DNA from 4 places in the Alteromonas pelagimontana genome. Region 4 is predicted to be linked to each of the others. Evidence: predicted binding sites of a transcription regulator. Region 4 holds the regulator's gene; each other region holds the start of a gene.
The links. Region 4 encodes sigma-54, which starts transcription at its own class of promoters, with help from an activator protein. Its sites were predicted from a motif close to GTTGGCACGNNNNTNGNNT; they were not measured.
Positions count from the first base shown of each region.

Region 1: the regulator sigma-54 is predicted to act here: its motif matches at 4,007-4,025, upstream of CA267_RS13835 (DUF3192 domain-containing protein).
Region 2: the regulator sigma-54 is predicted to act here: its motif matches at 1,851-1,869, upstream of CA267_RS16455 (FimV/HubP family polar landmark protein).
Region 3: the regulator sigma-54 is predicted to act here: its motif matches at 5,068-5,086, upstream of CA267_RS07325 (DUF4168 domain-containing protein).

Region 1 is NZ_CP052766.1:3,152,059-3,159,853, forward strand. It holds gene CA267_RS13815 (GGDEF domain-containing protein) at 1-1,501, opposite strand, end outside; gene queF (NADPH-dependent 7-cyano-7-deazaguanine reductase QueF) at 1,572-2,411, opposite strand; gene syd (SecY-interacting protein) at 2,529-3,086, shown strand; gene CA267_RS13830 (hypothetical protein) at 3,187-3,516, opposite strand; gene CA267_RS13835 (DUF3192 domain-containing protein) at 4,080-4,439, shown strand; gene CA267_RS13840 (GNAT family N-acetyltransferase) at 4,750-5,394, shown strand; gene CA267_RS13845 (DUF3301 domain-containing protein) at 6,231-6,536, opposite strand; gene CA267_RS13850 (DUF3549 family protein) at 6,533-7,594, opposite strand; gene CA267_RS13855 (YqcC family protein) at 7,585-7,795, shown strand, end outside.
Region 2 is NZ_CP052766.1:3,726,399-3,734,193, forward strand. It holds gene CA267_RS16445 (4-phosphoerythronate dehydrogenase) at 1-454, shown strand, start outside; gene CA267_RS16450 (aspartate-semialdehyde dehydrogenase) at 531-1,547, shown strand; gene CA267_RS16455 (FimV/HubP family polar landmark protein) at 2,027-5,296, shown strand; gene truA (tRNA pseudouridine(38-40) synthase TruA) at 5,443-6,234, shown strand; gene accD (acetyl-CoA carboxylase, carboxyltransferase subunit beta) at 6,390-7,235, shown strand; gene folC (bifunctional tetrahydrofolate synthase/dihydrofolate synthase) at 7,236-7,795, shown strand, end outside.
Region 3 is NZ_CP052766.1:1,623,306-1,631,100, reverse strand. It holds gene phbB (acetoacetyl-CoA reductase) at 1-489, shown strand, start outside; gene CA267_RS07350 (lytic murein transglycosylase) at 510-1,727, opposite strand; gene CA267_RS07345 (polyhydroxyalkanoate depolymerase) at 1,818-3,035, opposite strand; gene CA267_RS07340 (phasin family protein) at 3,093-3,440, opposite strand; gene CA267_RS07335 (phasin family protein) at 3,463-4,101, opposite strand; gene phaR (polyhydroxyalkanoate synthesis repressor PhaR) at 4,295-4,720, opposite strand; gene CA267_RS07325 (DUF4168 domain-containing protein) at 5,156-5,566, shown strand; gene CA267_RS07320 (PHA/PHB synthase family protein) at 5,939-7,708, opposite strand; gene CA267_RS07315 (DUF6489 family protein) at 7,724-7,795, opposite strand, start outside.
Region 4 is NZ_CP052766.1:1,170,780-1,178,574, reverse strand. It holds gene CA267_RS05410 (substrate-binding periplasmic protein) at 1-489, opposite strand, end outside; gene CA267_RS05405 (HPr family phosphocarrier protein) at 597-869, opposite strand; gene rapZ (RNase adapter RapZ) at 869-1,714, opposite strand; gene ptsN (PTS IIA-like nitrogen regulatory protein PtsN) at 1,745-2,188, opposite strand; gene hpf (ribosome hibernation promoting factor) at 2,197-2,484, opposite strand; gene CA267_RS05385 (RNA polymerase factor sigma-54) at 2,515-4,002, opposite strand; gene lptB (LPS export ABC transporter ATP-binding protein) at 4,081-4,806, opposite strand; gene lptA (lipopolysaccharide transport periplasmic protein LptA) at 4,806-5,390, opposite strand; gene lptC (LPS export ABC transporter periplasmic protein LptC) at 5,359-5,922, opposite strand; gene kdsC (3-deoxy-manno-octulosonate-8-phosphatase KdsC) at 5,919-6,473, opposite strand; gene CA267_RS05360 (KpsF/GutQ family sugar-phosphate isomerase) at 6,474-7,442, opposite strand; gene CA267_RS05355 (calcium/sodium antiporter) at 7,452-7,795, opposite strand, start outside.

The DNA of each region.
Region 1 (7,795 bases), 2.0 Mb from region 4:
CTGTGACCACACAATTGCGACCGGAATGTTTTGCCTGATAAAGATGTTTATCAGCGCGTTCAAACACATCTTCCGGCGATTCATTGTTCTTAAAGCTGGCGCCGCCGAAAGATGCTGAAATGGAAATCTTTTCCTCTTTGAACTTAAACGGAATTTTTTCCAGGGTAGTTCTCAATAATTCCAGTTTTTCTACCAATGCTGACGCATCTGTGCCGGGAAATAACAAGACAAATTCCTCGCCACCCCAACGCGCGATAAAATCCTGCTCATCAAGGACGCTGCGAAAATGTTTGCCCACCACCTGCAGAGTTTTATCGCCTGCGGCATGGCCGAATTTATCATTAATTGACTTAAAATGATCGAGATCGGCTATGGCTAAAGCCAAGGGTAGACCGCTTTGTTGCGCTAATTCGGCTTCCTGTTGCAGGCGATCATTGTAGGCCTGACGATTAGGTAATCGGGTGAGCGTATCGGTGTGACTGGAAATCAGTTGTTCAGCTAACTTACGCCGATAAAATTGCGTCTGCTTTTGCAAATGAACAAGCTGGCCCTGCATGGCGGTTAATAACGACATCAGCGCTTCCTGCTCTCTTTTTTCTGCTTCTTCCCGATGATCCAGCGACGAAGCAATAGTCGAAACGTGAGCCTGAGCCTGCTGCTTTAAAGTCTCTAGCGATGGACTCTGTTTTAATGCATCTTCAATAGAATCAAGCTGGGTTCTAATTTGATGATCGGTACGTTGGCGTGCGGCAAAACTTAGCTGTGACTGCTCAATGCTGGTGTTAACGTTTTTATTCAAAGAACCCAGCGCACTATGAAGGCTCTGTATCACTTTACCTGTTAAACTGGCTTCTGATAGCGAGTCATTCACTACCAGTCGGATAATCATGAGGCAAGACTTTAGCAATTCCTCTTCAGTCATCCCCTCAGCCAGCTTGCTGCGCAAATTCGCCAGTTGTTCATCATCTGGAAGTTTACTGGCATAGGTATCGATAAGCTGGTTTAATTCGGCAAGAATTGCTTTGTATAAATGATCAGAAGGCGGCTTGTCTTCAGGTCGCTTAACTGAATCATCAATATTATCTGGAAGTCTCTTAATATGAGAAAACAGGTTTGCAACCTCAACACACAGCGCCTGTAGCGCAAACAGATTAGCGATTGGCTGGTGTAGCGCCACCAGCACTTGCGCGCTTTTTTGTTTAACTTGAATGTCTTGCTTGAATACTGTTTGATACGCTTTTACAGCTTGCTCTAGCTGTGAAACCGTATCGCCAGTATATTTTTTAATATTGGCCTGCGCAGATTGAATTTCTCTATTTAGCTTATTGATACTCAAAGCGGCCAACGTAAAATTAGGCTGGCCCGCCAAGTGCCCTCGCAAAATCTGTAATTCAGTGTCCAGTGGAGTCGAAAAACCTTCGTAAAACTTGGACAGGCGAGTAATGGACTGCGCAAGAATTTCTCCATGTTGTTTTATGGATTGTAGTTGATTGGACTCCATCACTTTCCTTTCTGATTACTAACTGCCTGAGGGTCTCTGCTCCATTTGTGACGCAGAGCGTTAAATGCGCTTACTGCCTGGCAAGACGATGATTAGGATAGGGGAGCTCGAAATTCGAGCGAAATGGATTAATATCCAAGCCACCGCGACGGGTATAACGAGCGTACACCGTCAGCTTTTTCGGCTGACAGCGCGCCAGAATATCGCAAAAAATACGTTCTACGCATTGTTCATGAAACTCATTGTGTTGACGGAATCCGATTAAATAGCGCAGTAGCGATTCTTCGTTAATCTTCTGCCCCTCATATTTAATAAGAATGCTTGCCCAATCCGGCTGGCTGGTAATAAGGCAGTTTGACTTTAGCAGATGGCTTATCAACGTCTCGGCGGCTGAGTCATCCTCACACCACAATGACTGATTCTCTGGCGTGTAGTTGGTTACTTCAATATCGAGATCATCAATAACCTTGCCAGAAAACTCCTGTATTTTAAGACCGGTAAATTTCTCCGGCAGCACTACCGCCGCATAGACCTGCTCCCCGGCACAACCAGATAAATCTTTCGTCAAGGTTTGTTGTACCGATTCTACAGAGGAAAACCGGGTTTGGTTAAAACTGTTTAAATACAACTTAAACGACTTAGACTCAATAAGGTTTGGTGACGTAACCGGGACGCTGCACTCCAGCATCGCCACCTGCGGCTTTCCTTTTGCATTTAGCCAGGACAGTTCATAGCCTGTCCAAACATCACTGCCGGAAAAAGGAATGGCATCCTCATCTAGACCAATAGCATCTCTGCCCAAGGAACGCGGGACAGATTGAAGCAAGGCGGGGTTGTAAACCGTCTCATATTCCACGGTCTTTCCCAGCGTTAAATGCGTTGGAAGTGTAAAGGTAGTTGAGCTGTTCATAATCACCATTTAAAAAATAGCAACCTCAGTCTCGTCGGTTTACGCTTAGCAGGTTGCTACGGAATTTTGTTACATACAATGATAACCTATTTTAACCGAAAACATGATGTTGCGAATATGACTAACCACGTACTCACTCAAATAGATGCTTTTGTAGATGCAACCTTGAAGCTGGCGGAGGCTTCGCAAATGCCTTTGTTAATCCCGTACGACAGGGAATGGCTTTCTCCCTGTTATCAAAAAACTGGCGAACAGGATGCCATGGTCCCTTGGTTGCCAGCGCTACAACAGAAAAGCTGTTCATTCGACAATGTGGAAAAGGCGCTCGAGATGGTGCTAAATGAACAGTATTGCCTTTATTTTACGCACTATTTTAGCAATAACTTGTTAGCTAGAGCGCCTCAGGGAGACTGCGAATTACTGCAGGTATGGAATGAAACAGATTTTTCACGCCTGCAGGAGAACTTAATTGGTCATCTGCTGATGAAAAAACGGCTAAAGCAGCCGCCTACACTTTTCTTCGGTTTAACCGATGACGAAGATTATATTTTGAGCGTGGATAACGCATCAGGCGAAGTCGTGCTGGAAAGGGTGGGTAAGGTGCCAGAGCGATCTCTTGCCCCTGATTTGGCTACCTTCCTGGCAGAACTCTCGCCCAGACTTGGAGTCCGTTAAAATTTGCTTTATTCAACGGACCATATTCCGTTAAGGCTCGCTCGTTCGCGTTGCGAACCGGGTTGTGGCTGGACAAAGTTCAAGGCTAAAATCAGAGTTTCTAGCTGGAGGCAATATTATCGAGACGCTCTTCTAGCGCTGCCACTGCGGATTCAAGACGTTCAACCTGCTTTTCGAGCGCAGCGATCCTGTTGGCATCTTTCGATATTTTTACCTTGCTGTCATCGGATTGTTTACTGCCACCGGCATTAAACCGTCGAATTGCTTCAATTGCTGTGGTGACCGATATCTTCATCGGGGCTTTGCCCCGCAGCAACGCAACGCTCGGTTGCTGGCCATCTTGTTGCAACTGATGGCAAATCATCAACAATTTTTGAATGGAATCCTGATCCACGATAGTAATTCCCAAACAGAATAAAATAGCAAGCATAGCGGAACCTATTGCTAAAACAAACGCATAATCTCAGTCCGCAGAAACTGTTGACTACTTGGTAGGGCCGAAAGAGCAAACTTGCGGATGGTAAAACACCGAGTGATGACCGTTTAAATTTTTCGAGGGAAAGGGTAAGAGCATGAGTGATTAAAAATCCAGCAGTCTCAAGGAATAAGCAAAACTTCTCATCAGAAACGCCGTAAAATCATCGCTGATGGCTCTGCTGGAGCATCCATGCTCCATAAGTTCGGCTAAGAATTCTTCACTTATGGCTTAAAAACCATTCGCGATCTCTCCTGGTCCTCCGAAGGAGATTTATCACTGGTTAAAGTTTTACGTTATCTTCATTAGAATGAGTGTAAGTTACAGTTGCGTAACTTTTGAGTTTCTCGCCATTTTAGCTATTTCTTAGCTTGTTTGACCTGTCGATTATTCAAAAAATAGCAGAGGCTAAGGCACAAGTGTAATAATATCAAGGGGATATAGAGTTGGCCTCTAAATTGATTGTATGGCGTTAATAATCACGATAAACAAACCGAAAAAAAATTAAGGATGAAATGATGAAACACTGCGTGTTGATACTGGCTTTACTGGCACCTATAGCTCTTTCAGGTTGTGTTATTTCAGTTGGAGGTGACGAAGGGAATTATAGCTCTGACTGGGAAGATAGAGAGTTCAATAACCGCCAGCATATCTCGAAGCTGCAAGAAGATATGAGCTATGAATCGGTAGTTCAGAAAATGGGCGTTGCGGACTTCAATGAATTGCATCAAAAGGAGGACGGCGTCTATCGAATTCTTTTCTACCGCACGCAGCGCACGATGGATGACGGTGTCACTACTAAAGATGAGTGCACTCCACTTGTTTTCAAAAACGGTAGCTTAGTCGGTTGGGGCGACAGCGCCTACGCTCGAATTTAAGTTACTCTGTTCGGCAGACGTTCTGTACTTACGTCTGCCTATGCTTTTCCTAGCTCCCTCGTCTTTTACTTCTTGTTAACGCTATTGGGTTCTTAATATACTGTTGTTGTCGTGCCAGCTTTGTTGATGACTGATATTGCAGAAGTCTTTGCGTTTAAACGTATACTTAACCCCAACTCGGCTAAGCAACCTTCACTTATTGCGCGTAAACGTTCACGATCTCTCCCATGAGATCCTCATGATGAAGTTGAACATAAAATTTATTTTAATCTATGCTTAAAACACAAATTGATTAGGATAGGGAGACACCATGTCTGGCGTTGTAACCACTGAAGAAAACATTGAAAATGTTAAAGCGGTTTATTTAAGCGCTGATGATTTAAAAGTTGCTGCATCAATTTTATATAATGCTTACTTTGACGATCCTCTTTTCATGGATATTTTTCAGGCGGAAAGAGAAGGATATGAAAGTCGTCTGCGGTCAGCAATTCGGGAGGAACTCACCGCGTTTTGGGATGCTAAACAGCCAATGATTGGTCTGTTTGATGATTCGCGAATACTTTCTGTCGCTTGTTTAACCCGGCCGTGCGTTGCCTTCAGTTCTGGCCGGTTTTGGCACTGGCGGTTGAAGATGTTATTGACGGCAGGACTCTTTGGAACCAGACAAATGGTAGAAAAGGAAGAAAAAGTTCGCGCTTGTATGCCTGCGACTAAATACCATATGCTGTCCTTCATTGCTGTTCATCCCGATCATCAGCACCACGGTCTAGGGCACCAGTTAATGGGCGCAATCGACAGCGTTTTAGAAGATGAAGTTGACAGTGAAGGGGTGGGGGTATTTGTCACTGTTCCTAAGTACCGCAGCTTCTTTGAGCATGGGAATTATGAATTGATTTGTAAGTTGGAAGTTGGTCAGGTTTCAGGTGAAATTATGTTTAAAAGGCGTTCCGGCTGATTTCCGGTAAAACCCATTTGTATAGGTTTTTTCCCTCATTTTTCCCATTCACCCAAAAGTTTGTACGACATTTCCTACATTGTTGTAAGAGTTTTTGGCCTTTTTCATGAAACTGAATGTGCAATCGTAGATGAAATGGCTGATTTTACAAGGTTTTTCCTAAACCTCACTTCTTCCCCCACAATAGTTTCCTAAATCACCTGTAAATGTACATCGCAAAGAATCTAGAGCTGCGTAATATAGTCGTTGTCACAGGGAAACACGACGAGTCAGGAAGACACACGGAAACACCCAGGACAACCTAAGGAATGGGAATATCAACGCAGGACGGTTGATGTCAAGGAGCTCAAGGAAACGGATAACAGTCAGGATGACTGCGAAGGACAACTTCAGGATGAAGCATACTGTATCAGGATGTGCAGTGTCAGGACGAAAAGGATACGAGCAGGGATATCGGCAGGACAAGTCCATTGATGGAGAATGCTACATTGCGGATGTGTAGTCATAAAAGGATTCATGGAAAAGGGAAGGTAGTCAGGATGACTGTAAAGGACAACTTCAGGATGAAGAATGCGCCACGCAGGATGTGTCGTTAAATCAGGGAACAAAGGAAAGGGATCTGCTTAGGGATGAGTAGCTCACGGAGGATATCGTGAGTCAAGAAGGAAAGGGGCGTATAAGGATTTGGATCGGGATGATTTTAGTCGCAATGGAACGCTGAGAAGGACGCTCAAAATTCAAGAAAAGCGATAGCCTCAGGCTACCGCTTTTTTTGATGCATAAAAAAGATTCTCTATGACTGGAGCGGTAATACCCCGGAGTCTTGTATGCTATCGCTAATTCACGCGATAGGGGGGAAGATGGGTTCGTATCACTTTTTTTCCAATCATTTCCATTTCGCCAGCATATCTGTCTTCGCCGTTACCTGAAAATTCAAATATAAAAACGGAAAACCAGTCCATCTTGCCATACTTGAAAGTGGGTTTGGTACTCTTTCTGGCAATGGATAAAACTTGCAGACCGTGGGTTTCGCAATAGCGGTTAACATGTTGATAGGCCTGCTCCGAAATACTTCTTATCCGCCAGAACTGCATGCCGATTAATCCTATCAGTAACAAAAGCGTAACTTCGCCCAGTGTCATAATGTTTGCTCTTGCTGTGTGTGGCTGAATAGACCACCAATGGCTTTTGCAAGAAGGTCGCTTCGCGTGGGCGAACGCAACAGGCTCAGTACCTTGCCTCGCAATTGAGGAATCTGTACGAGATCTGAGAAAAAACCTTTAAATAGCAATCCTTGATGTCCTTGATTGTCGTCCAACTCAGCAGCTCGCTCGAAGAATAACTGGAGCAGTTGCTCGTCAAACTGGTTGTAATGACGTGCTGCCACAACGCTTAAGGTGTCAACATCGCTCAATGTAGTTTCTGAAAGCAAATTGTACAGGACGTCCCGTAATTTTTGAGACGGCGTTAAAGATGAAAGCCCTCGCAAAGCAGCTAAATCTGGTCGTTTGGGATTGGCGGGAGTTAATCCTTTTGCTAGGTGAGCATAGAATTCCACCTCTACCGCCTCGTTAATCAATACGCTTTCAGCTGCTTGCATAAGCGCAATTTGAAAATCGCTGGCGCAGGCTGAGAGATTGCCAGCAACGAGATGTGCTTCGTGATCCTCTGATAACCTGACTGCGAAGTCAGCGATACCCTGCACAGGGAGATTCTTCCAGTCGTGCGCCGCCGGATCGCTAATGTACTGTGTAACCTGTTCTATCGCCGGGTGTGAGGGTAACCGAAGGTGCAGGCGAGTATGAGCATTAAACTGTGCCATGGTTAAATGTCCCGGCACAAAGGAATAAGGATTATCCGGAAGAGTTTGCTGATTGTCACTGGTGAGGCTTTCCCCTACTGCCTCGATAATGATTTGCAAAAAATGATTTCGGGAGGCTGCAATGATCAAGCCCTGCTCGTCCAATGGTAACTTGATAAACCAGATATAATGCTGGTTAGCCTGTTGCCCATTCCAGAAAACGATACCAAACCAGCCGTATTGTTGGCGGGGCCGGGGAGCCGGTACCTGGGCATTTTCAATATCGAGAAAAGTCTGGGAATCCAGAGGAAAAATTCCGCGGCCTAAATCGAAAATACGGAAGTTTGTACCAGCGTGAAGAAGAAATTCGCTGATGGAATGAATAGAAGATGCGCTCATTGTCTCTGCTGACCCGTTTGGAAAGAGACGGTATTCTAACCATGCCTCTGCGTATTTGCTACCAGGGAGAGATAGCGAATGATTTTTACAGCGTTTCGGATGAGAAATTTCGTTTATTTCCTGTAACTGCTGAATGTTTATTCATTCATGCTCTTGCTCCGTACTTGCTACCCACCATTATTTCTGTAAAGTCATGGTATA
Region 2 (7,795 bases), 1.8 Mb from region 4:
CGTCTACTATAACGAGCCGAATATCAGTAGCACTTTGTTGGAAAAGATTTGGTTAGCTACGCCTCACATAGCAGGCCACTCAGTTGAAGGTAAGCTTCGGGGAACGCAACTTGTGTATGAGCAGTTTTGCGATCAGATGGATAAGTTTCCTCAGCTTGCCATGGAAGACTTTTTGGATACACCTGAACCCGTTGATTTTACGCCGGAAGATCCCTCTGTCGAAGCATTGTCCTGGGCTGAACTACGCCAACTGCTAATTTCGATATATGATATCCAAGACGACGATAGGTTTTTTCGCCAAGCCATGGCAAAATCGAATCAATTTGCGGCGATAAGAAAATCATACCGGGTTCGTCGCGAATATGCAGCGTACACACTGCGTCTCTCCGGAATGGTTTCCAATGGTATAATCCGCCAGCTAACCGGTTTGGGATTTACCTTGGAAATGCTCTAGCAGTGTGTTGCAAAATAATCAGCCCAGCGTGATGTATTAACCTTTTCACGCGACGAAAGTAGGAGTTTCACCTAATATGTCACAAGCCTTTGATGTTGCCGTTCTTGGCGCCACAGGTCTGGTCGGCCAGACAATGATCGATATTCTTGAGCAGCGGAAATTTCCAGTTAAAACCTTATATCCGCTTGCCAGTAAACGTTCTGCTGGCGGTACCGTCACGTTTAAGGGCGAAGAAGTGGAAGTGTTGGATGCGGAATCCTTCGACTGGACCCAGGCGCAGTATGGTTTCTTTTCTGCCGGTGGCAGTGTTTCAGCGATTTATGCGCCGAAAGCGGCCGAAGCGGGATGTATAGTGATTGATAATACATCTCAGTTTCGCTATGAACCTGATATCCCTTTAGTAGTGCCTGAAGTCAATGCCCATGCCTTAGCTGATTTCCGCAACCGTAATATTATTGCGAATCCGAATTGTTCTACCATCCAGATGCTGGTAGCGCTTAAGCCTATACACGATGCGGTAGGCATTGAGCGAATTAACGTTTGTACTTATCAATCAGTATCAGGTGCTGGTAAATCAGCGATGGAAGAACTCGCTAAACAAACTGCCGATCTTCTTAACGCGCGACAAATCACACCAGAAGCTTTCAGCCGTCAGATCGCATTTAATGCCATTCCACAAATCGATGTTTTTTTGGATAACGACTACACCAAAGAAGAAATGAAAATGGCGTGGGAAACCCAGAAAATTATGGGTGACGCTTCCATTTTAGTAAATGCTACCGCCGTACGGGTGCCGGTTTTTTATGGCCATGGTGAAGCTATTCATTTGGAAACCCGCCAGCCTATTGATGCTGAACAAGTGAAGCAGTTGCTGGCTGATGCGCCAGGCGTGCAGGTGTATGAGGCCCGGGAACAGTTCCCCACGCAAGTCAGCAGTGCCAGCGGAAACGATCTGGTGCATGTGGGTCGTATCCGTAACGACATTACGCATCCAAACGGCCTGAACCTATGGGTCGTTTCAGACAACATTCGTAAAGGCGCAGCGACCAATAGTGTGCAAATTGCCGAAACGCTTATTCGCGATTATATGTAAATGACATCAACGCCAGGCAGGCCATTACCTGCCTGGCTACAACTATTTTAAACACTATTGGTTATCATGTGTCACACCAAACCTCCTCAATAAAATTCAGCAGAAACTAATTCGCTAATCATCCTTATCCATTTCCCTGCGGTTATTTGGGCTATTACCTAGATTGCTACTGGTAACTGGTTTATAGTTTTAAGCGGATAAAACTGATAGAGGTCGCTGTGGATTATTTTTTGCATGGCCCGTCAAAGGAAGCTGGCTCATTGACTTATGACGGTGTTTTGACAGTATGGCGGATCATGTTGAGCTGGCATGGCTTTATCATCGCAAAAAAACGCGTTTTACGTTGAACCGGCGCGCGAATAATAACAATGGGTAGAGGGATAACAGCAGATGATTATCCTTACATACCCAGCTACCTTAGAATGACCGCCAATGAATAATGGCTGCGGTTGAGACGCTTGAGGGTATATAGGAACGCTATGAAATTGCATTTGACGGGCATATTTGTTTTATCACTAATGTTAGCAGCGCCCCATCCAGACGTTGATGCTCAAGAAAGAACGATGCAAATCAAAGGCCCGAAAAACGCCACCAGTCAATATTCTGGCGTGGAGTTTGGCCCCGTCGATTCTTCTGATACTTTATGGCAGATCGCCGAAAGACATCGGCAAAATAAAAATCTCTCTATTTATCAGGTGATGGCGGCGATTTACCAGTTAAATCCCAACGCTTTTGAACAGAACAACTTAAACCTGATTGTAGACGGCGCTATATTGCGCATGCCCTCTGAACGCTACATTTCTCGCATCGATCCACAAAAAGCACAACAACGCGCCGAGCAGGATGAAAGAGAGTTTGCTCGTCTGCAAAAGCAATCGGGAACTCGCAAAGAAAACGTTAAGCCTGCTGTTCCGTTGGTTAATCAGGAAGATTTAAGCAATACCAAAACAGCTCTCGAAAAACAGCTTACTCAAATGGATGTTCAGCAGGCAAAGCAGTTCGATGAACTGCGGCAGCAATTTGCCGCGTCGCTGGAAAATGTACAGTCGTTACTTGACGAAAATCGTAAATTATATGAGCGGGTAGATCAGGTAAATACTGATTTAAGCAGTCTTCGTGATCAGGTTGAAGGAGATGTTCAGGCACAGATGGATGAACAGCTCGCGCTACAACGCCAGTTGCTCGACATGATTAGACAGGAGCAATCAGAACGGCAAGCTGAGAAAGGTGGCTCGCTGATGGATACGCTCGCTCATCCTGTCAGCTTAGTTGTGGGTTCCGGGATCCTGACCCTTTTAATTATGGGCGGGTTGGCCGCCTGGCTGTTAAAGCGTAGGGAGCCACCCACTGATTCGGCCCCTGATGCGCCTGTTTCCGCTGCCTCATCTATGTCATCAGCTCCGGAAAATACCACAGTTCATATGGCTACAGCGATGCCAGACAATCTGGCGGATGCAGCAGAATTGTCAGATGACGACTTATTTAATGATGACGATTTGCTTGATGACGTACTTTCCTCTGAGTTGGAAGAGGCACTAGACGATGAACTTGAAAACTTCGCCGAACTTGATGAAGACGATATGCTGGTGCCTGGAGGCGAAGACATATTTGAGGACGGCGAAGATTCTTTGGATCAGAACGAACTTGATAGCCTCTTCGGTGATGGTGACACGTTAAATACTGAGTTTGACATTGATGCAATTGATTTGTCGGAGAGCGATGACCTGCTGGATGAGCCAAACAAGGGTTCAGACGCGGATATCTCTGGAAGCGGAGCGGCGGAAGAAGTCGCAGCTGTAGCTGCTTCTTCTGCGAAAAATGATAATACTGGCAGTGATGAGTTTGTGGTTGAAGTGTCGGATGAAGCTGACGCAAATGGAAAAATTAGTGCGGGTACGACGGCGCTAGATGCAACTGAAGAAACAGACGACAAACCTGAAATCAGTATTGATGAGCTGCTGGAGGAAGACAAGCCAGCTACGCTTGAAGAAACTCTTGGGGTGGAAGACGCTACCATAAACGAAGATATGCTTGAGAAGCTGGACAAGGAAATTCATCAGCAGAATCAGGATCTTGATCGCATTACCGATGAGCTAATCGGCGAAATAGAGCAAATTGAAATGATGGGCGGGATGCCCGACGAACGTGATGAAGATGACGATTATGAAGATGAAATTGAGGTATCGAGTGCACCGTCGCCGCAAGGAATTCAAGACCTTGATGCCTTAACTGCAGATCTGGATGAAATAGATGTTGAGGATATGGAAAATGCTGACGACTTCAGCGACCCCCTGTCTGACGACTTGATAGCAAAACTACAGTCGCAAAGTAATGAAGACGTAATTAATACACCGCCTGCACATGTAATTGATACTACTGAAGAAGGCCTTTACGAGCATGACCTCAGTAACGACTTAAGCGTCGAACTGCTTGCAGAACTAGAAGCGGAAGAAGCCAAAGAAGATAAAGAATTAGACGAGCTTTCTGATGAATTATTGGCAGAATTGGAAGCAGAAGAAGCATTGTCATCATCTGAATCACAACCCGAGGAAAAATTACCGGCAAGCGATGCAGATAATGACGAATCGCTAACTGACGCGACAGCCGGGCAAGAGAGTGAAGATTCGGATGAAGAAGGCTCTGCACAGCAGCAAGCAGAGGCGCCGTCGTCATCATCTGAATCACAATTTGATGAGTCACCCGATGCTTCCGCAGCTGCGCCGGAAGCAGATGATAAAGCCGGTGATCACGAAGAGAATGCAGAAACTGATCCTTCAACAGACGCAATGGTGACACCGCCCCAAGCCGATCAGGCAAGCGCTGTCGATGCCGGTTTAGCTGATAAAGATTCTGGCGACATTAATAGTGATGACCCTGAGGAAGAGCAAGCTCCCGCATTTGAAGCTGCACCGAAGACAGAGTCAGAAGATAGTTTCGATAGCTCTGCAGGTGAAAGCGAGGACTTAGCGGCAGGGGCAGATGATTTTGTCGCGACCGATCCCCTTGATGAAGCTTTAGATGCTTTTGATAAGCAAATGATGGACGAGATCCCATCATTTTCCGAGATTGGTGCTGGTAAAACAGATACAGCCTTCAACGACAGCATTCTGGAAAATTCTTTTGATGAGACAGAAGAGTTCTCATTAGAGCAGGAAATTGATGGTGTGCTCCCCAACACCCAGTTTTCGGAAAAGGAAATTAATGAGCTAGAGGATGTTCCCGGGCTGGATGACTGGCTAACTGGAGATAGTGACAGCAGCGATGACGAAATTTTTGATGAGCTGGAAAATTCAGATTTTGATGAATTATTGGGTTCTATTGACGATGACACTGAAAGAAAGCCAGAGAGCCAGTCAAACATTAAGCTGGATAATCCAGACCTTGATCTTGAAGCCTTACTTACTGACACAGACGCAGAACCCTTAGCGCCAAGAGCAAAAGATGAAGCCTCTTTTCTTGATGTAGAGACGTTGCTGGATGAAAGCATGCAGGAAGATGAAGATAACTTCAATGAAGTTCCTTTGGATTTGGACGTAAGTCTATCTGATTTTACTGGTGTGTCAGAAGACGATGACATAATTGATATCGACAAAGATGCAGGTCAAAGTGCAAACCTTGATCTGGCCAGAGTCTATATTGAAATGGATGATATGGACGCGGCCAGAGAGCTATTAAAAGAAGTGGCAGAAAAAGGTAACAGTGATTTACAGGAAGAAGCGGAAAACTTGCTGGCGTCGCTCAAGGGTTGATTTGCGGCAAGAGAGGATATGCTGCTGATTAACGACGATAAGTGAAAAATTCGACGGGTTTTTTCCCATAGGATTGTCCCTCGCATTGCACTTGAATGCGGCTATGACTACACTTAGCCGATTTTTTTAAGAGGGTAGTGAGAAGTATGCCGCGAATTGCCTTGGGAATTGAATATGACGGTGCTGCGCATTACGGTTGGCAGCGACAAAATAATGTTCCTACCGTACAAGAGTATCTGGAAAAGGCATTAAGCAAAGTCGCCGATAAACGGATAGATATTTTCTGTGCCGGGCGGACCGACGCTGGTGTTCATGCTACGGCCCAGGTGGTGCACTTTGATACCGATGTGGTACGCCCAGAACGCGCCTGGACCATGGGAATAAATGCCAACGTTCCTGATTCTATTGCGGTGACGTGGTGTAAAGTGGTTGATGAAGACTTTCACGCACGTTTTTCTGCCACACATCGGCGCTACCGCTATATCATTTACAATGACCGCCTACGCCCTGCTATTTTACATAATGGCGTGACTCACGAGTATCGCGAATTGGATGAAAGCCGTATGCACCGGGCGGCGCAGGCGGTTATTGGCGAACATGATTTTAGCGCCTTTCGTGCAGCGCACTGTCAGTCTCGCTCTCCTTACCGGGAAGTGACGCGGGTAGAGGTTTCGCGGTTGGGTAAATACGTTATTCTTGATATTCATGCAAACGCGTTTCTCCACCATATGGTGAGAAATATTACCGGCTCGTTAATGGACATAGGCGCAGGAGAGCAGGGCGAGGACTGGATAGCCGAATTAATTGCTGCTAAAGATCGTACGCTCGCCGCTGCTACTGCAAAACCTAATGGCTTGTATCTGGTGCACGTGACCTATCCTGAGCGTTTCGAACTGCCGGTTCGGCCAATCGGGCCACTATTTTTGCCGGAAACCTGATACAGTGAACAAAAGCTTGTTTAACTTCTTAGACCAGTTTTGCTTTTAGCATTTTCGTGTATTGTGGTCTAATAGCGCGCTATATTAAAATTTTGACAGATGTGCACAAATAATAATCAAGTAAGCACTGAAAACGAATAAAAGGATTCTCCTTAATGAGCTGGATTCAAAAAATACTGCCACGGACGCAAACTTCTACTAAAGGAAATGTGCCTGAGGGTATCTGGACAAAGTGTGGGTCCTGCCAGGCAGTTCTGTATAAAACTGATTTAGAAAAGCAGTTAGAAGTATGTCCGAAGTGCGATCATCACATGCGTATCAGCGCTCGCAGCCGTCTCAATAGCTTTCTGGATGAAAAAGACAGAAAAGAACTGGGCGCAGAATTTGAACCTCGGGATATTTTGAAGTTTAAAGATTCTAAGCGCTATAAAGACCGTATTACAGCAGCGCAAAAGAGCACCAATGAAAAAGATGCGCTCATCGCTATGCAAGGTAAGTTAAAAGGAATGCCTGTTGCAGTGGTTAGCTTTGAGTTTGCTTTCATGGGCGGTTCCATGGCTTCTGTGGTGGGCGCGCGTTTTGTTGCTGCGGTAAATGCTTGTTTAGAAAATAATATGCCGTTGATCTGCTTTTCAGCGAGTGGCGGAGCCCGAATGCAGGAAGCGTTAATGTCGCTCATGCAGATGGCTAAAACGTCTGCTGCACTGGCGAAAATGAGCGAAAGAGGCTTGCCCTACATCTCCGTATTAACCGATCCTACTATGGGTGGTGTGTCAGCCAGTTTGGCCATGCTGGGAGATATCAATGTCGCTGAACCTAAAGCTCTAATTGGTTTTGCCGGCCCTCGTGTTATAGAACAGACAGTGCGTGAAACACTTCCTGAAGGATTTCAACGCAGTGAGTTTTTGGTGGAAAAGGGCGCAATTGATATGATTGTTGACCGTCGCCAGATGCGTGATAAATTACACCGCCTATTGGTAAAACTACATCGTCCCAATTAAGTGACCGAATCTTATCCTCATTCTATGGCGCCAGCGGCAAAGACGCTGGCGCAGTGGTTGTCTTACCTGGAATCTATTCATCCCACCACTATTGATATGGGGTTGGAGAGAGTCAAGCAGGTAGCGCAACGTCTTACCCTGGATTTCTCCAGTACCCTTGTGATTACCGTGGCGGGAACTAACGGCAAAGGCACCACCTGTCGTTTTCTTGAACAGGCCCTGCTTGCTCAGGGAAAATCCGTAGGTGTTTATAGCTCGCCTCATTTGCTGGATTATCGTGAAAGGATACGGATCAACAACGAACTCTGTTCCGAAGCTGATTACTGTCGGGTGTTTTCTGTAATTGAACAAGCACGCGAAGATATATCTTTAACCTATTTTGAATTTGGTACGCTGGCTGCTATGGTGATGATGCTTGAAGCGTCAGTGGATGTGGCGATACTTGAAGTCGGACTGGGCGGCAGACTGGACGCTACCAATATTCTTGATCCTGACATTGCAGTCATTACAACCATCGGGCTTGATCACCAGGATTGGCTCGGTGACACTCGTGAGCAAAT
Region 3 (7,795 bases), 450 kb from region 4:
CTCGTCAACAATGCAGGGATCACGCGCGACGGTACCATGCACAAAATGAGCTTCGAGCAGTGGGATGCGGTGATACAAACCAATCTGGCATCCTGTTTTAACACTTGTCGGTGTGTAATTGACGGTATGCGCCAGCGCGGCTTTGGGCGTATTGTTAACATTGGTTCTGTTAACGGTCAGGCGGGGCAATACGGCCAGGTAAATTACGCTGCAGCGAAGTCAGGAATTCATGGTTTTACAAAAGCCCTGGCGTTGGAAGGGGCATCTAAAGATGTGACGGTGAACGCTATTGCACCAGGTTATGTCGATACTGATATGGTAAGAGCGGTTCCTGAAGAAGTATTGAAGAAAATTATTGCGACTATTCCGGTAGGGCGATTAGGAAAGCCAGAGGATATCGCCCGTAGCGTGTTGTTCCTCATTCGAGACGACGCGGGTTTTATTACCGGTTCCACGCTTTCTATTAATGGCGGTCAGCATATGTACTGACCGCCACGTGCAGCAGACAGTTAACTGGTGCTGTCTGCTGCCGGCGTCACGCCCATTGCTCTCATCACATCCAGACCAGGAAAGCCATCGGCAATCATATCATTCTTAATTTGATATTCTCTGATCCCCACGCGCGTGGCAGGACCGATAATGCCGTCGGGTTTACCCACGTCAAAACCCTTCTCATTTAGTGTTTTCTGCAAACGTATAATGTCATCCCGGCTATAGGCGGGAAGTTCGGGAAGCGACGCCATCAAACCAGATTCGCCCGCGATTCGATCTGCCAGTTTGCCTACCGCGATGGCGTAAAATTCAGAATTATTCCAGCGCATAATCACGCGGAAGTTTTTATATGCCATAAAAGCAGGGCCTTTATGACCGGCTGGCACCACCACGTAGCCTTCCGTTTCACCTTCGCCAAGAGGGCTGCCATCTGCTTTGGTAATACCCAATTTATTCCACTGCGAAAGGCTGCGCTGTTGTTTATAACCCGTCAGCCGATAATCAAAATCTTCTGGTAAAGTAATTTCACGACCCCAGCGAAAACCTGGCTGCCACCCAAGCTGAGAAAGAAAGTTTGCAGCAGAAGACAATGCATCTTCTTCACTGTCCCATAAGTTAATTTTGCCGTCGCCGTCACCATCAATGGCGTAACGGCTATAAGCCGAGGGCATAAATTGCGTATGCCCCATCGCCCCGGCCCATGAACCTACCATGTTGGCAGGCTCCAGCGCTTCCCGTTCAAGAAGAGCAATGGCAACCATCAGTTCCTGCGTAAAATAATTGCTTCTTCTCTCGTCGCAAGCAAGGGTGGTAAGGGAATCCAGCACCGGCATGGTGCCTTTATAGGTGCCGAAATTTGTCTCGAGCCCCCAGAAAGCAACGAGATAATGTGGCGGAACGCCATACTTATCGTTTAGTTGCTGCAACAGTTGCCGATGCTTTTCATACATCTCGTGGCCTTTGTTGATGCGCCACGGGGTTACCCGTTTGCTATAATACCCAGGAAAGGTCTGCACAAACTCGGGCTGGCTTCTATCCAGCTCAATGACCCGAGGCTGGAAGCTAATTTCGTCAAACACCTGCTTTGCGAGTTCGGCATCAACACCTTGCGACACTGCTTTTTCGGCAAGTGCGGTTTTACATTCATTAAAATTACTGGCGGCATGGGCTGAAGAAATCGCTGTCAAAAGCGACAGAATAGAAATGCGCAGCCCACACGATAATGTGCGTTTCATAACATCCACCTTTGCTGGTTAGATCACCATGCTACCTCAAGTGGCGGTATGTTAGCGAGGAGAAATCTGTCCAAGCGACAAGGTCTTTAACTACGCGTATTTGTGAATAAAATCCGTTATAAGAGGACGAATATGCCTTCTGAACTTGGAACCACTAAAAATTCCATAGTGACCGGCGCCTTGCTGAATGTGATGACGACGCATAGATTTGGGAATGTTTTTGCAGATATCCTGAGCTGCTTCAGTCTGGCCTAAACCGCAGATATCATCATCTGCACCTTCCACCGTCAATAAGGCAGTGTTATCGATGGCTTCAAAGTTTACCGGTTCGCCCTTGTAAGTAATGGCCCCACGAGCAATCTCATTATTTTTGAAAACTCGCTCAATGGTTTCAAGATAAAATTCGGCTGGCATATCGAGTACCGCCATGTATTCATCATAAAACGCGCGAAAACGATCGGCATCTTCTTCTTCACCAAACACGAGGTTTTGGAAAAAGCTCATATATTTTTGCATATGGCCCTGATGATTCATGCTGATAAAACCGCCCAGTTGCATAAAGCCGGGATATACCCGTCGCCCTTCACCGGGGTAGCCATACGGAACCTTCATAATAGCCACGTTTCTGAACCAGGACATAGAGCGTTCTTCCGCAAATTCATTGACTCGCGTTGGATTTTTACTGGTATCCAGAGGACCGGCCATCAACGTGAGTGATTTGGGTACGCACTTATTTTGTTTTTCTGCCATCACCGCTGTTGCAATAATGGCTTGCACGGTAGGTTGGCATATTGCAATCATATGCGTGCCGGGGCCCAAAAATTCCAGAAACTCGATGAGGTATTCTACGTAACAATCAAAGGTAAAAGGCCCTTCTGCTAAAGGAACTTCCCGGGCATCAGCCCAATCGGTCACATAAATCTCGTGATCCGGCAACAATGCTTCAACCGTGCCTTTTAATAACGTGGCAAAATGGCCTGATAACGGCGCGACCAACAAGACCTTATGGTCGTCTTTCACGCCCACACGGTTAAAGTGGATCAGGTCACAGAAAGGTTTACTAAATACTACATCTTCTTTTACGCGGCAGCGTTTGTTCTCTATTTTTATCTCGTCGATATTGAACCCCAGCTTTTCGTAGCGTTGTGTCAGCCGCATTGCAGTTTCCAGCGAAGCGCGGGTAAGGCGGCCGGGCAGAGTGTGGGAAAGAAGATTGGAAGGATGACTCGCAATGTCATTCATTAGGCTAAGTCCTTCATGCATAATATATGCACCGCGTGTCAGATACTCATAAGCCTGATAGTTCATTACGTCTCTCCTCAAAAGCTGACTGGGGTAAGACCTGGGTAGGAATTGTGGTATTAATTAGATACTAGCTGCAGACTGAGTTTTGGCAGCGAAATCCTGACCCATTCCTTTGAGCATTTCACCCGCTTTTTGCTGAGCTTCATTAAGAATCGTATAGCTGGATTTAGCTGTATCTGACATTGTTTCCTGCACACTTTCCATATAGGCTTTATTTGCTTGTGCCAGTGCAGTCACATCTCGCTGCTGAGAGATTTTCTCAAAATAAGACATTCCTTCGCTCATTAAAGAAGAGTACATTGAGCTTTGTTTTTCCACTAGCGTCTGCATTGTGTTTACATTCAGCGCGGCTAAATCGGTCATCGGTTTCATAGCGTTTTTCATTTGTTCATTCATTTGTTCAAACATGAGATATCTCCGTTATTTTAAATTAGTCTGTAGTTTTCGGCGTCGCTGGCTTCTTGGTGGCCGACGTGGTGTCACGCGACCGAGATGCTGCTTTCTTTGGCCCCGAAGACTGCGCGGCCTTTTCTGCCAGTTTCTTGGCTTCATCCGCAGCATTTTGTGTTGCAGCCTTTGTTGCCTCAGCCGTTTTGTCCGTGACTTCTTGCGCTGATTCAGCGGTATCTTTGGTTGCCTTTTGCGCCGCCTGAGCCACAGTTTTAGTGGTTTCTTCAGACGCTTTTTCGGCACTATTGACCATATCTGCCGTCTGTTCCACATTATCTTGGATATCAGATCTTACGGTAGATGCGTTGGTATCGAAGCTACTTTTCATAACGTCAACGACCTGCTCACGCATGTCGTTCAAAGCGGCAAACGTCTCTTTTGACGCGCTCGTGATGCGCTCTCTGAAAGATTCAGCGAACTCGGCATTAGCAGCTATCACGCCTTGCAGTTCTGTCTGCATAGTTACGCTTTCCATATACTTTACGCTGTCGCTCATCAGGCCGGTAAACAGCTCTGTCTGATGCAAAGAGAGCGTTTCAAGCGTCTTTGCGTTCACTTCAAAAAAAGTGTTTACAGGTTTAGAATTACTTTTCAGTTGTTCTGAAAACTTGTTAAACATATTTATCTCCCAACGAACCGTTATCCATTAAAGGAACAATCTAAATTGCTGCATCGCAGCATAGCGTTGAGTAAATAATAGACAATCGGCAGGGGAAGTCAAATGCTTTTGCTGCAAAGCAGCATAAAGGGTTAGAACAATAATTTATAAGCAGATGGTATTTCATGCTGCGGCGCAGCAAACCACGGCAGCACTATTTTTTGGATTTTTTCGCAGGGGACCAGGTTTCCATATTTTGCTCGACAATCTTGCTGAATATAGTAAAGGGATTGGAGTCCACCATGTTTTTCATCATGCCCTGCATCTTATCTTGCTGCGCAATAAAGTTTACCAGACTCTGTTCAAGATATTCACGCACATAAGGTTCCATATCGCTGTCATAAAACCGGATAAGTTGTTTTAGGAGCGTGTTGGTAAGTAGCGACTGATGCACGTTACTTTCCGATTCACTGATAATTTGCAGCAGCAGTGACTTGGTTATGTCTTCTTCAGATTTGGAGTCTATTACCTGGAAATCTTTGCGGTCATTGATCAGTGTCTTTATATAATCCAGATTTACGTACTGGCTACGGGATGTATCATAGAGTCGGCGGTTTGGGTACTTTTTGATAGTGATCATAACTGCGGCTCTGCATTGGGGAATTGGGTGAGAGTAGCGTAAAAGGGGAGAGGCAGGCAAGCGGATAGCGTAGCTCCCTATGAGAACCCGAAAGAAAGGCTACTTTACTAAATAGCGGTTTGTACGTGTGCTATACATAAAAAGGCAAAACGAGGAGATCATGATACCGTATTTTAAATGGTGTGTTCGGTATGACTCATACTTCGGAACAATTATTTAGGCATTTTAAAAAAATATTGAAGGATACTTTACTTAAGCGTCGTGTAAAAACGACACAATAAAGCCTCTGTGCGGCTGGATTTCAGGCTCGTAATCAGTAACCCGCTGTTAATTAGAGGTATTTGTGTGGTGGTATGATTTTGGCTTTAGCACTTAGGCTGGTTTACTTTTTAGCTAGCGCCCTTTTCCGGGGTCCCTAGATCTGACTTGGAGTCAATGATGAATAAATTCGCGAAAAATCTTCTCATGAGCGCCTTCGTTGCCGCCTGCGCTACTTCTTCTGCTTTTGCCGCTCAGGAAGGCGCTAACAATCAGGCTTCCGAAAGCCAGATGACTGAAAGCGCACCCCAGTCGCAAAACTTTGATGATGATACTTTGATGAAATTTACTGAGGCAATGCAGGCCGTAGGACAGGTTGCAAATAAATACGATGCCGAATTCAAGAAAGTAGAAAGTCCAGAAGAAGCAAAGAAAATTCAACAAGCTGCGCAAAGTGAAATGGTAGCAAAAATTGAAAAAACCGGTCTTTCTGTTCAAACGTACAGCACCATCGCTCAGCAAGTACAAGTTGACGAAAAGCTGCGTGACCGGGTTCTGAAAATGGCAAATATCGAAGAAAACAGTTAATTTTATTCAGGGCTGAGTTGCAGAATTTGTAGTGCAGTAGAAAAAATCTGCAATTGCTGTCCCAGTGTAGCCAAAAAATCTGACTTGCTTGTCACTGCTCAACATTTCACTTAGCTGATTAAGTTGGGTAGCTGGCGCAGCAGACCAAACAGGTTTATTAAGAGCAATACGCGGAAAGCAAATTCTAACAGGCTCTATAGTCGCTACCTAATGAAATAGAAGCAGAAAAGGAATTATTCCTTATCTGCTTTTTTTCGCCTTCTCTTTCTACTAAACCTCTGCCTGCGAGCTGATCACCCATTATTGCGGATTGGCAGTATTCTTTTTCTGGATTTCGCAGCTCTGGACCTGTGTCCTTACTATCAATGCGCATTACAGTTGGCGCCGCGCATAGCTTCCGGGGGCGGCTTCTATGACAGGAAAATCTTTATGTTTTCCCGGTTTTACTGCCGCAGTTTTTTGCTTGCCATGGGAAAGCAACCATTGATGCCAGTCTGGCCACCATGAACCCTCTTTTTTAGTAGCACCGTCAAACCATTCACTGGCAGTTGCTGGTAACTCTGCGTTTACCCAATGTGGATATTTTCCGCTTTCCGGGGGAGTAATTACCCCCGCGAGATGTCCGGAACCTCCTAAGACGAACCGCGTATCTCCTTTAACGAGTTGTGTACCTTTATAGGCGCCTTGCCACAACACGATATGGTCTGCCAGGGTGGAAAGGAAATAAACCGGCATATCAATATTTGCCAAATCGATAGGCACACCGTCTATTTGTATTCCACCAGGTTGTTTAAGCTTATCTTCCCAATATGTTGTCCGAATATACTGCTTAAAGCACGCTGCAGTTATATTAGTGGCATCGCTGTTCCAGAACAAAATGTCAAAAGGAGCCGGATCTTTCCCTTTTAGATAATTGTTGATGAAGTACGACCAAAACAGATTATTCTCTCTTAGCATACTAAAGCTCAGGCCCAAAATGCGGCCGTCGTAAATTCCTTTGAGTTCCGCATGTCGCTCCATAATCGGCAATGCTTCTTCGGTAAGATAATTACCCACTTCACCAGGCTCGCTAAAATCCAATAACGTGGTTAGAAGGGTCAGAGAGGCGATTCGCTCATCACCTTGAGCACGAAGATAGGCGGCCGTCATACCTAATAAAGTTCCGCCTACACAAAATCCAACCATATTCAGTTTGGATTGTTGGGTTATCTGGGTGACAACATCCATTGCCGCTAAAGGGCCTAGCCGCATATAACTGACAAAGTCATGTTTAGCCAAACTGGCATCAGGATTAATCCAGGAAATCATGAATACGCTGTGGCCCTGATCAAGCAGCCCGTTTACCACCGATTTATTCTCATCAAGATCCAGAATGTAATATTTATTGATAAACGGCGGGACAAACAAAATCGGCGTTGCGTAAGTCTTTACTTTTTTTGGCGCGTAATGAATCAGTTGCATCAACGGGTTCTGGTAAATTATTTCACCTTTCGTTGTTGCTAAATTTTCCCCCAGCGCAAAGGCAGACATATCAGTTTGCGTAATTTTAAACGCTTCAAGGGGGCTTTGTTCTAAATCATGCATGAAATTCTCAATGCCCTTGACCATATTCTGGCCTTTGGTTTTAAGAATTTCTTCACACACTTCGGGATTAGAAAGCAGATAATTCGTTGGTGAGACCGAATTGATATATTGGCGGGTATAAAATTTGACTTGCTCAGCCGATTTAGGATCTTTGAATTCCATGGATTCAATCATGCCTTGCAGCATTTTTGAATTAATCAGGTAAGCTTGTTTAAGATAACTGAACACAGGATTGTCCTGCCAGTCACTGTGAGAAAATCGCCTATCGTTACTTTCTTCGCTTACCACGGCGGCTGCTTTTTCTCCCAGCATTGCCTTCGTTGCTTGCTGCCACAGTTCAGTTTGTTGCCGCATGAAGTCCATCTGGTTCTGTATCAGCTTAGCGGAATTTACCTCAACCTTGCCCGCCAACATAGAATGGAGTTTTTCCGGATCAAACATTGCTTCGGTATCTGCACTGTCACTGCGGCGACTTAACACCTCCTGCACCATGGCATTAAACTGATGTGCGTATTTATTTAGCGTATCAAGAATATCATCTTCGTCTTGCTGTTTCACAAGACACCTCCACAGTTATTTTTTTGCAGTACCTGTTGAGGCTAATCCCTCGAACATTTTTTGATAGAACGAGAAAGCTTGCTGGCT
Region 4 (7,795 bases):
ATTGTCGGCAAACCATTCGCCATACCAGCCGCTTTTATTTATCGCGACCATATGCCCTTCGTCAAGCAACATAAGCAGGCTCTTGTCTGCATAGGCGGATTGGTGTTTTTTCAGGTAAGCAAAAGTAATTGTTTCTTTGCGATAAGGCAGCGAAAAAGTATTGTTTCTGCTTCTAACTGAATTTTTCGCTGCGCCGAGAACGACTTCAATATCGCCCTGCTCAATTTTCCTTCCCATTCGCCGCTCAGGAAAGGTGGAGGCGCGAAGTTGATACCCCATCTCGTTCAGCAAATTTTTAAGGATGGTATAATCGGAGCCTCTTACTTTGCGCTCACTGTCATAGTAAACATAGGGATACCAGTTATTCGTCGCTGTCAGCTCTATCACCTTGTCCTGCGCCGCCAGCAGGGAAGGGGAAAAGACGGATAAAATGAATAGCCACACAATACGATGATTCGCGAAGCCTTTGTAGGCGTTTATAACTTCCATTATGATGCGCAATCAAGACCTCTCTACGAAATTAGCAGGAGAAGTTTTTCAGTAAGGAATAGAGAAGAAGACTTTACGGGCGTAATACTGCTTTAGCAAAACAAGCGCTATTCTGCTTCATTGAATTTACCAGCGATAAGCGCTTCAATCGCCTGCATCGCAGCCTCAGCATCCGGCCCATTGCTGATAACGGTAACTAGTTCGCCTTGATGACTTTCCATCATCATCAGCCCCAGTACGCTATTCGCATTGGCCTCTTTATCGCCCTTTATCAGGGTGACTTCAGCATCAAATTGGTTTGCCAGTTGAACTAACTGAGTCGCTGCTCTTGCATGAAGTCCAAGCTTATTCACTATAGTAAGAGATTTTTCTATTCGCATTATTTGTTTAACTCACGATGACGGATCTGAACATCAGGATGAATATCACTGAAATTCTTGGCAAGCGTTTGCGCTACGAAAACAGAACGATGTTGACCACCAGTGCAACCAATAGCAATAGTGACATAGCTACGATTATTGCGCTCTAAATGAGGCAGCCAGGTGGTGAGTAGATTCTGTATTTGCCAGATAAACTTGGTAACAATGGGCAGTGAGCCAAGGAACACTTCAACTGGCGAATCCAATCCATTCAGATGCTTTAAATCAGGCTCCCAATGTGGATTGGGCAGGAATCGCGCGTCAAATACATAATCGGCATCTTTAGGTATACCGTGCTTAAACCCAAAAGATTCAAATACCAATACCAATCTGGAGCTTTTCTTCCCCAGGATGCGTTCTCGAATGAGTTCTGCTAATTGATGAATAGATAAGGAATCTGTATCAATATATAAATCCGCTCGCTCCGCAATGGGAGCAAGTAAACCCGCTTCGGTTTTAATCGCTTCAGACAAGGATTTGTTTAGCTTTGCCAACGGGTGTAAACGACGAGTTTCGCTGAACCGCTTAACCAGAATATCATCGCTGGCGTCGATATAAACTATGGTCATATTCCAAGACGCCGGCAGATAATCAAGAATTTCTACCAGTTCAGCGGGATCTTTGGGCAGATTTCGAACATCAATGCTAACTGCAACCTGATCGTATTCTTCTGCAACAGTATGGGTAAGGGCGGGAAGCAGATTAACCGGAATATTATCGACGCAGTAGTACCCTAAATCTTCCAGCGCGCGCAGGGCGACAGATTTTCCTGACCCGGAACGCCCACTGATAATAATAAGCTTCAATGCCCATCTCCCTGTAAACGTAGTGACGGCTTATTTCAAGGCCGTCACTATATCATCGCTTGTGGTGGCTTTCCGAATTGCTTTAACTGTGTCTCTGTCACTAAGTTTAGAGGCAACCGTAGCTAATGTTTGTAGGTGTCCTTCAGTTTGTTCTTCTGGTACCAGTAATGCAAAGAAAATATCTACCGGTTTATTATCAATAGCATCAAAATCGATAGCGGGTTCAGTGGTAACGACAATGGCAACCACGCGATCCAGGCCCGGCAACCTGGCATGCGGTAACGCAATACCGTTTCCGATTCCAGTACTTCCCATACGCTCTCGAGAAAGCAACCCAGTGAGAACCGCAGCCTCTTCTACCTGAGGATTATTTTTGGCCGCTATACCACTGATGATTTCCAGGATGCGTTTTTTGCTATTGCAATGGACCGCACATTCAGTGCGGTCCATGCTGATTAGAGTTTGAATATCCATGACGGGCATTAGTGCTTTTTCAACTTTTCCTTGTGCTTGATAACTTGCCTGTCAAGCTTATCTACCATACCGTCAATTGCCGCATACATATCTAAGTTTTCCGCAGATGCAAACACCTCAGCACCGCTGAGATGCATGGAGGCTTCAGCTTTTTGGTTAAGTTTTTCTACGTTAAGTATTACATGAACATTAGATATGTGATCGAAATGACGCTCTAACTTGCTGAACTTTGTTTCGACATAATTACGCAAAGAATCAGTGATCTCGACATGATGACCAGTAAGGTTGATTTGCATATTTCGTCTTCCTTATTTTGAGCCGCCTTATCAGATAAGGCTTTTACGTTGGTTAGACGGTGGGATCGATAACGACTCCCGATATTTTGCTATTGTTCGCCGAGCAACTTTTATACCCTGTTCGGCCAACAATTGAGCAATCTTGCTGTCGCTTAGCGGCTTACTCGGTTTTTCTGCTGCCACCAGCTTTTTAATTAATGCGCGAATAGCGGTAGATGAGCACTCGCCGCCAGAATCTGTCGCCACATGGCTGGAGAAGAAGTACTTCAGCTCAAAAATCCCACGGGGCGTGTGCATGTATTTCTGGGTGGTTACCCGCGAAATAGTAGATTCATGCATGTCTACCATCTCTGCGACATCATTTAGCACCATAGGTTTCATCATTTCAGGGCCATGTTCAAAAAAGCCCATTTGCTGCTGAACAATACAGTTAGCCACTTTCAGCAATGTATCATTGCGGGATTCTAAGCTTTTTATGAACCATTTCGCCTCTTGCATATGAGAGCGAATGAACTGTGAGTCACTGCTGTTTCTCGAACGACGACTCATAGCGGCATACTGCTGATTCACACTTAGCTTTGGCAGGCTGTCAGGATTAAGCTCAACTGCCCAACGGCCGTTTTTCTTGGTAACCGACACATCCGGTATTACGTATTCCGGTTCTTTGGTTATTAAGGCGCTGCCGGGGCGAGGATTCAGCGTTTGCAACAAGCGCATGGCCTCGCGCAACTGATCTTCTTTAAGCTTCGATTTGCGCATCAACGTACGATAATCTTTGCTGCTCAACAAATCAGCATATTCATCGATGATCATTTTGGCTTCTTCCAGCCAGGGCGTATCAGGGGAGAACTGCTTTAACTGCACCATCAGGCATTCCCGCGGATTACGGGACCCAGAACCAAGAGGGTCGAACATTTGAATCCGCTTAAGTACACATTCAACTTCGTCTTCTTCGATAGGATCTTCCATATCTTCGTCGTTTACACTTTGTAGAATGTCTTCAACGGTGACAGTTAAATATCCCGATTCGTCTATGGAATCAATAATGGCCATAGCAATTGCACGATCGGTATCAGAAAAATGTGTCAGACGCATCTGCCACAAGAGATGATCCTGAATGTTATCTGTGGTCTCACCCTGAAAAACCTGTTCATCGTCGCCACCACTACCACCAGAAGAGGAAGACGCTGCGGGGGCAGAAGACGCGGAATAATATTCATCCCAGGTACTATCAATAGGAAGCTCGTCAGGCAGGTCGTTTTTCTCTAACGCTTCGCCGGTATCCATATTGTCCGACGGCGTACTTGCCGTTTCATTAAAGTCGTCATTGTCGAGATTGTTTTTCTCACCGACATCATCGTTCCCTTCATCCACCTCCAATAGGGGATTGGAATCCAGAGCTTCCTGAATTTCCTGTTGAAGATCCAGCGTCGACAATTGCAGCAGTTTAATTGCCTGCTGCAATTGGGGCGTCATAGTTAACTGTTGACTAAATTTTAGCTGTAAAGATGGTTTCATCTACGTCTTAATTTCAATGCTCGTGTACGCTTGCATCCGTTAATAAACAATAAGATATGCAGGTTCTTCATATCTTTACTATAGCCTGAATTGTTCACCAAGGTATACATCCCGTACTTTTTGATTACTTAATACCTGTTCAGCACTACCTTGAGCGATCAACTCGCCGTGACTTACAATGTAGGCTTCTTCACAGACGTCCAGGGTTTCACGTACGTTATGGTCTGTGATTAGGATCCCTATTCCACGGTCACGCAAATGTTGGATGATCTTCTTTATATCATTAACCGAAATCGGGTCAACTCCGGCGAAGGGCTCATCGAGTAAAATAAATTGAGGGTTGGCAGCCAGCGCGCGTGCAATTTCGACTCGGCGCCGTTCACCGCCTGACAAACTCATACCCGTACTATTACGTATATGGTTGATATTAAATTCATCAAGTAGCGCGTCGGCTTCTTCTTCCTGTTGTACAGAGGATAAGCCTTTCCGCGTCTGCAGGATAGCCATAATATTTTCATGCACTGTCAGTTTTCGGAAAATAGAGGCTTCCTGCGGCAAATATCCTATGCCTTTTCTGGCCCGTTCGTGCATGGGTTGATGGGTTAACTCGTTATCATCGATAAAGATTTTACCTTTATCTAATGATACGAGCCCTACTATCATGTAAAAGGTGGTGGTTTTTCCGGCACCGTTAGGGCCCAATAATCCGACAATCTGCCCGGTGGATACAGAAAGGCTGACATCTCGTACTACCTGACGGGATTTATAGGATTTCGCCAGATGACTGACGGACAAGGTGGCCATTACTTCTGTGATTCCTCTGATTCTGGGTTCTCTTGTGGTTTTTCCGATTGGTTTTCACCTTCACTTTTTTTCGGGCTGTTCACTGCGTCTGGCCGAAAAACCGTGGTAACACGACCAGGGCTTGATTCATTTCCACCGGTGGCAGACAACTGCTCTTTCGCCATATCGTAGGTAATGGTATCGCCTTTTACTACGCTATCGTTTTGTTGGATCTCAGCATTTCCAGTCAAAGATATAGTACGTTTCGCTACCTCATAACGGATTTCATTGCCGCTGGCTTTCACCTTCGTGCCATCATCCATAATTTGCTGGTAACGTGCAGGTGTACCGCGTGCAATAAAAACCTCTCGCCCTTCACCTTCAGAAGCAATTACCTCTACCTCGTCCGCATTAATAACCAAGGTTCCCTGAGAAATACGTACGTTGTCCTTAAACACTGAGGTTTTATTTTTCCCGTCAATAAATTGTGATTTGGAATCGACTTTGATGGGTTTGCCGAAATCCTTAACATCCGCTAAGGCTGAAGTCGCCACCAGAAGCGAAGCAAAAATACTAGCGGTCAGGAGAGTAAATAGTTTGTACATGATCGATTAACTCATATTTGCGGGTTTGGAGATTGGCTTTAAACCCATTGCTGTTAATAACGTATTCTACACCATGAATTTCCACCGGTTGATCGGAAGCCATGGTTTTTGCTTCAAGATTTATTTTAATAAAGTCGGTCGTAATGGTTTGTACAAAGTCTTCCTGACTTAAGCTTTTAATAATTACATCAGATTCCAACTGAATTAAATTGTTGTTATACAAAGTGCCTTCATTGGCCGTGACCTGCCAGGGTGGAGCGTTTTCTTCGACATACACGGTATATTCGGGCTCCTCAAAGAGCACAAATCCCAATAGATCGTAGTGCTCCATGGATTTTGCGAACACCTGATGGTTAAGCTTACCGTTTTCATCATATAAGGTGGTGGTGAGATTTTTAGCCAGATAAGCAGGGCGTAAGGCATCTAGACCTTTACTTCGTTGCGTCTCATCGGGTTCAGCCAGCCACACGGGCAGGTACATAAGCAATGCCATTACAAATAGCGCGGCAATGCTGATGCCGAGTCGGCTCATATACTCGCTCCGTGGATGCTATTTAGCTTTCCATGAGCCTGCAGAATTACGTCACACACTTCGCGCACAGCACCATAGCCGCCGGGCTTTGTGGTTATCCAGTTTGCTTCTCTTGTAATTGCTGGATGAGCGTCTTTAACGGCAATTTTGGTGTCGGCAAATTCGTAAAGACCTAAATCTGGCATGTCATCACCCATTGCAGCTACTTGCGTAGGAACTAAGGCTAAATCTTTACACAGTTTTGCCATTGCAGTGGCTTTATCTTCTTGTCCCTGAATAACATATTTTACTGACAATGTTCGCATACGGCGTTCGACAATTGCCGACTCACGGCCGGTGATAACGGCAACCTCTACGCCGCTTTTTACCAGTGCCTTAATACCGTATCCGTCGCGAGTATGAAAAGCTTTAAGTTCCTCGCCGTCATTGCCTAAATAAATTCTGCCGTCTGAAAAAACGCCGTCTATGTCGCAGACCAAAAGTTTAAGCGCCTTGAGCTTTTCGAAACGTTCATCTGAAATTACACCATAAAAGGTGACTTCCGGTGCCATTTATAACACTCCTGCTTTAAGCAACATGTGCATATTGAAAGCCCCAATGGGGATGTGATTATCGTCGACTACCATTAACGCACTGATTTTATACATTTCCATTAAATTTAACGCTTCGACAGCCAGTTCTTCCTCGCCGATGGTTTTTCCGCCCCGAGTCATTATTTGCGCCACACAAGTCGCATGAATATCCACCTTGGCATCCAGAATACGGCGTAAATCACCATCTGTAAAAATTCCTTGCATGACTTGATGGTCGTCGACTATCGCCGTCATACCTAATCCTTTGCGGGAAATCTCAAGCAGCGCATCAGACACTGTGGCCGTGGTTTTCACAATTGGCAGTTCCGGACCAGTCAACATGATATCGCTGACTTTTAACAGCAACTTGCGGCCCAAGCTGCCCCCTGGGTGGGATAACGCAAAATCATCAGACGTGAAGCCTCTGGCATCAAGCAGGGCAATAGCCAATGCATCGCCTAACACCAGTGTGACGGTAGTACTGGAAGTAGGAGCCAGCCCGAGAGAGCAGGCTTCTTCTGCCACACTAATATCCAGAACAACATCGGCATATCGGCCAAGCGTGCTGGTTTTGCTGTTCGTCATCGCAATAACGGGCACATTCAGTCGCTTCAGTACTGGCAACAGATTAATAAGTTCGACAGTTTCACCGGAATTGGAAATCGCCAGCAGCACATCATTTTCGCTGAGCATTCCCAAATCACCGTGATTGGCTTCACCGGGATGCATAAAAAACGATGGTGTCCCTGTGCTAGCTAAAGTGGCGGCAATTTTGTGGCCGACGTGACCGGATTTACCCATGCCACTGACAACTACTTTCCCTTTACAATTAAACAAAATATCGCAGGCTTTCTCAAAAGCACTATCTAGCCTGGCTTGCATGGCTTGTATCGCTTTGGTTTCTATCGCGATAACCCGCTGTGCTGATGCCACAAATGAAGAATGCATTTCTGTCATTTATTTAAACAACCAATATTGATACAGCAAGAAACACAGCACGAGTATGGTGCCTTCTGTCCGTCCGATATGTCGCTTACCGAAGAAATTAAAACTAAATATAAACAGCAGCAGGGTCATGCCAAAAACAATATATATATCCCGTCCGTAGACATCAGCGTCCAAAATTCCTGGCGCTATAAGTCCCGGCATACCCAAAACTGCCAATAAGTTAAAGATGTTAGACCCGATAATGTTACCTAGCGCCAGATCATCTTCACCTTTCAGCACACCCGCTATGCTGGCTGCAAGTTCAGGAAGGCTGGTGCCAAGCGCAATAACTGTTAAGCCGATAACTAAATCGC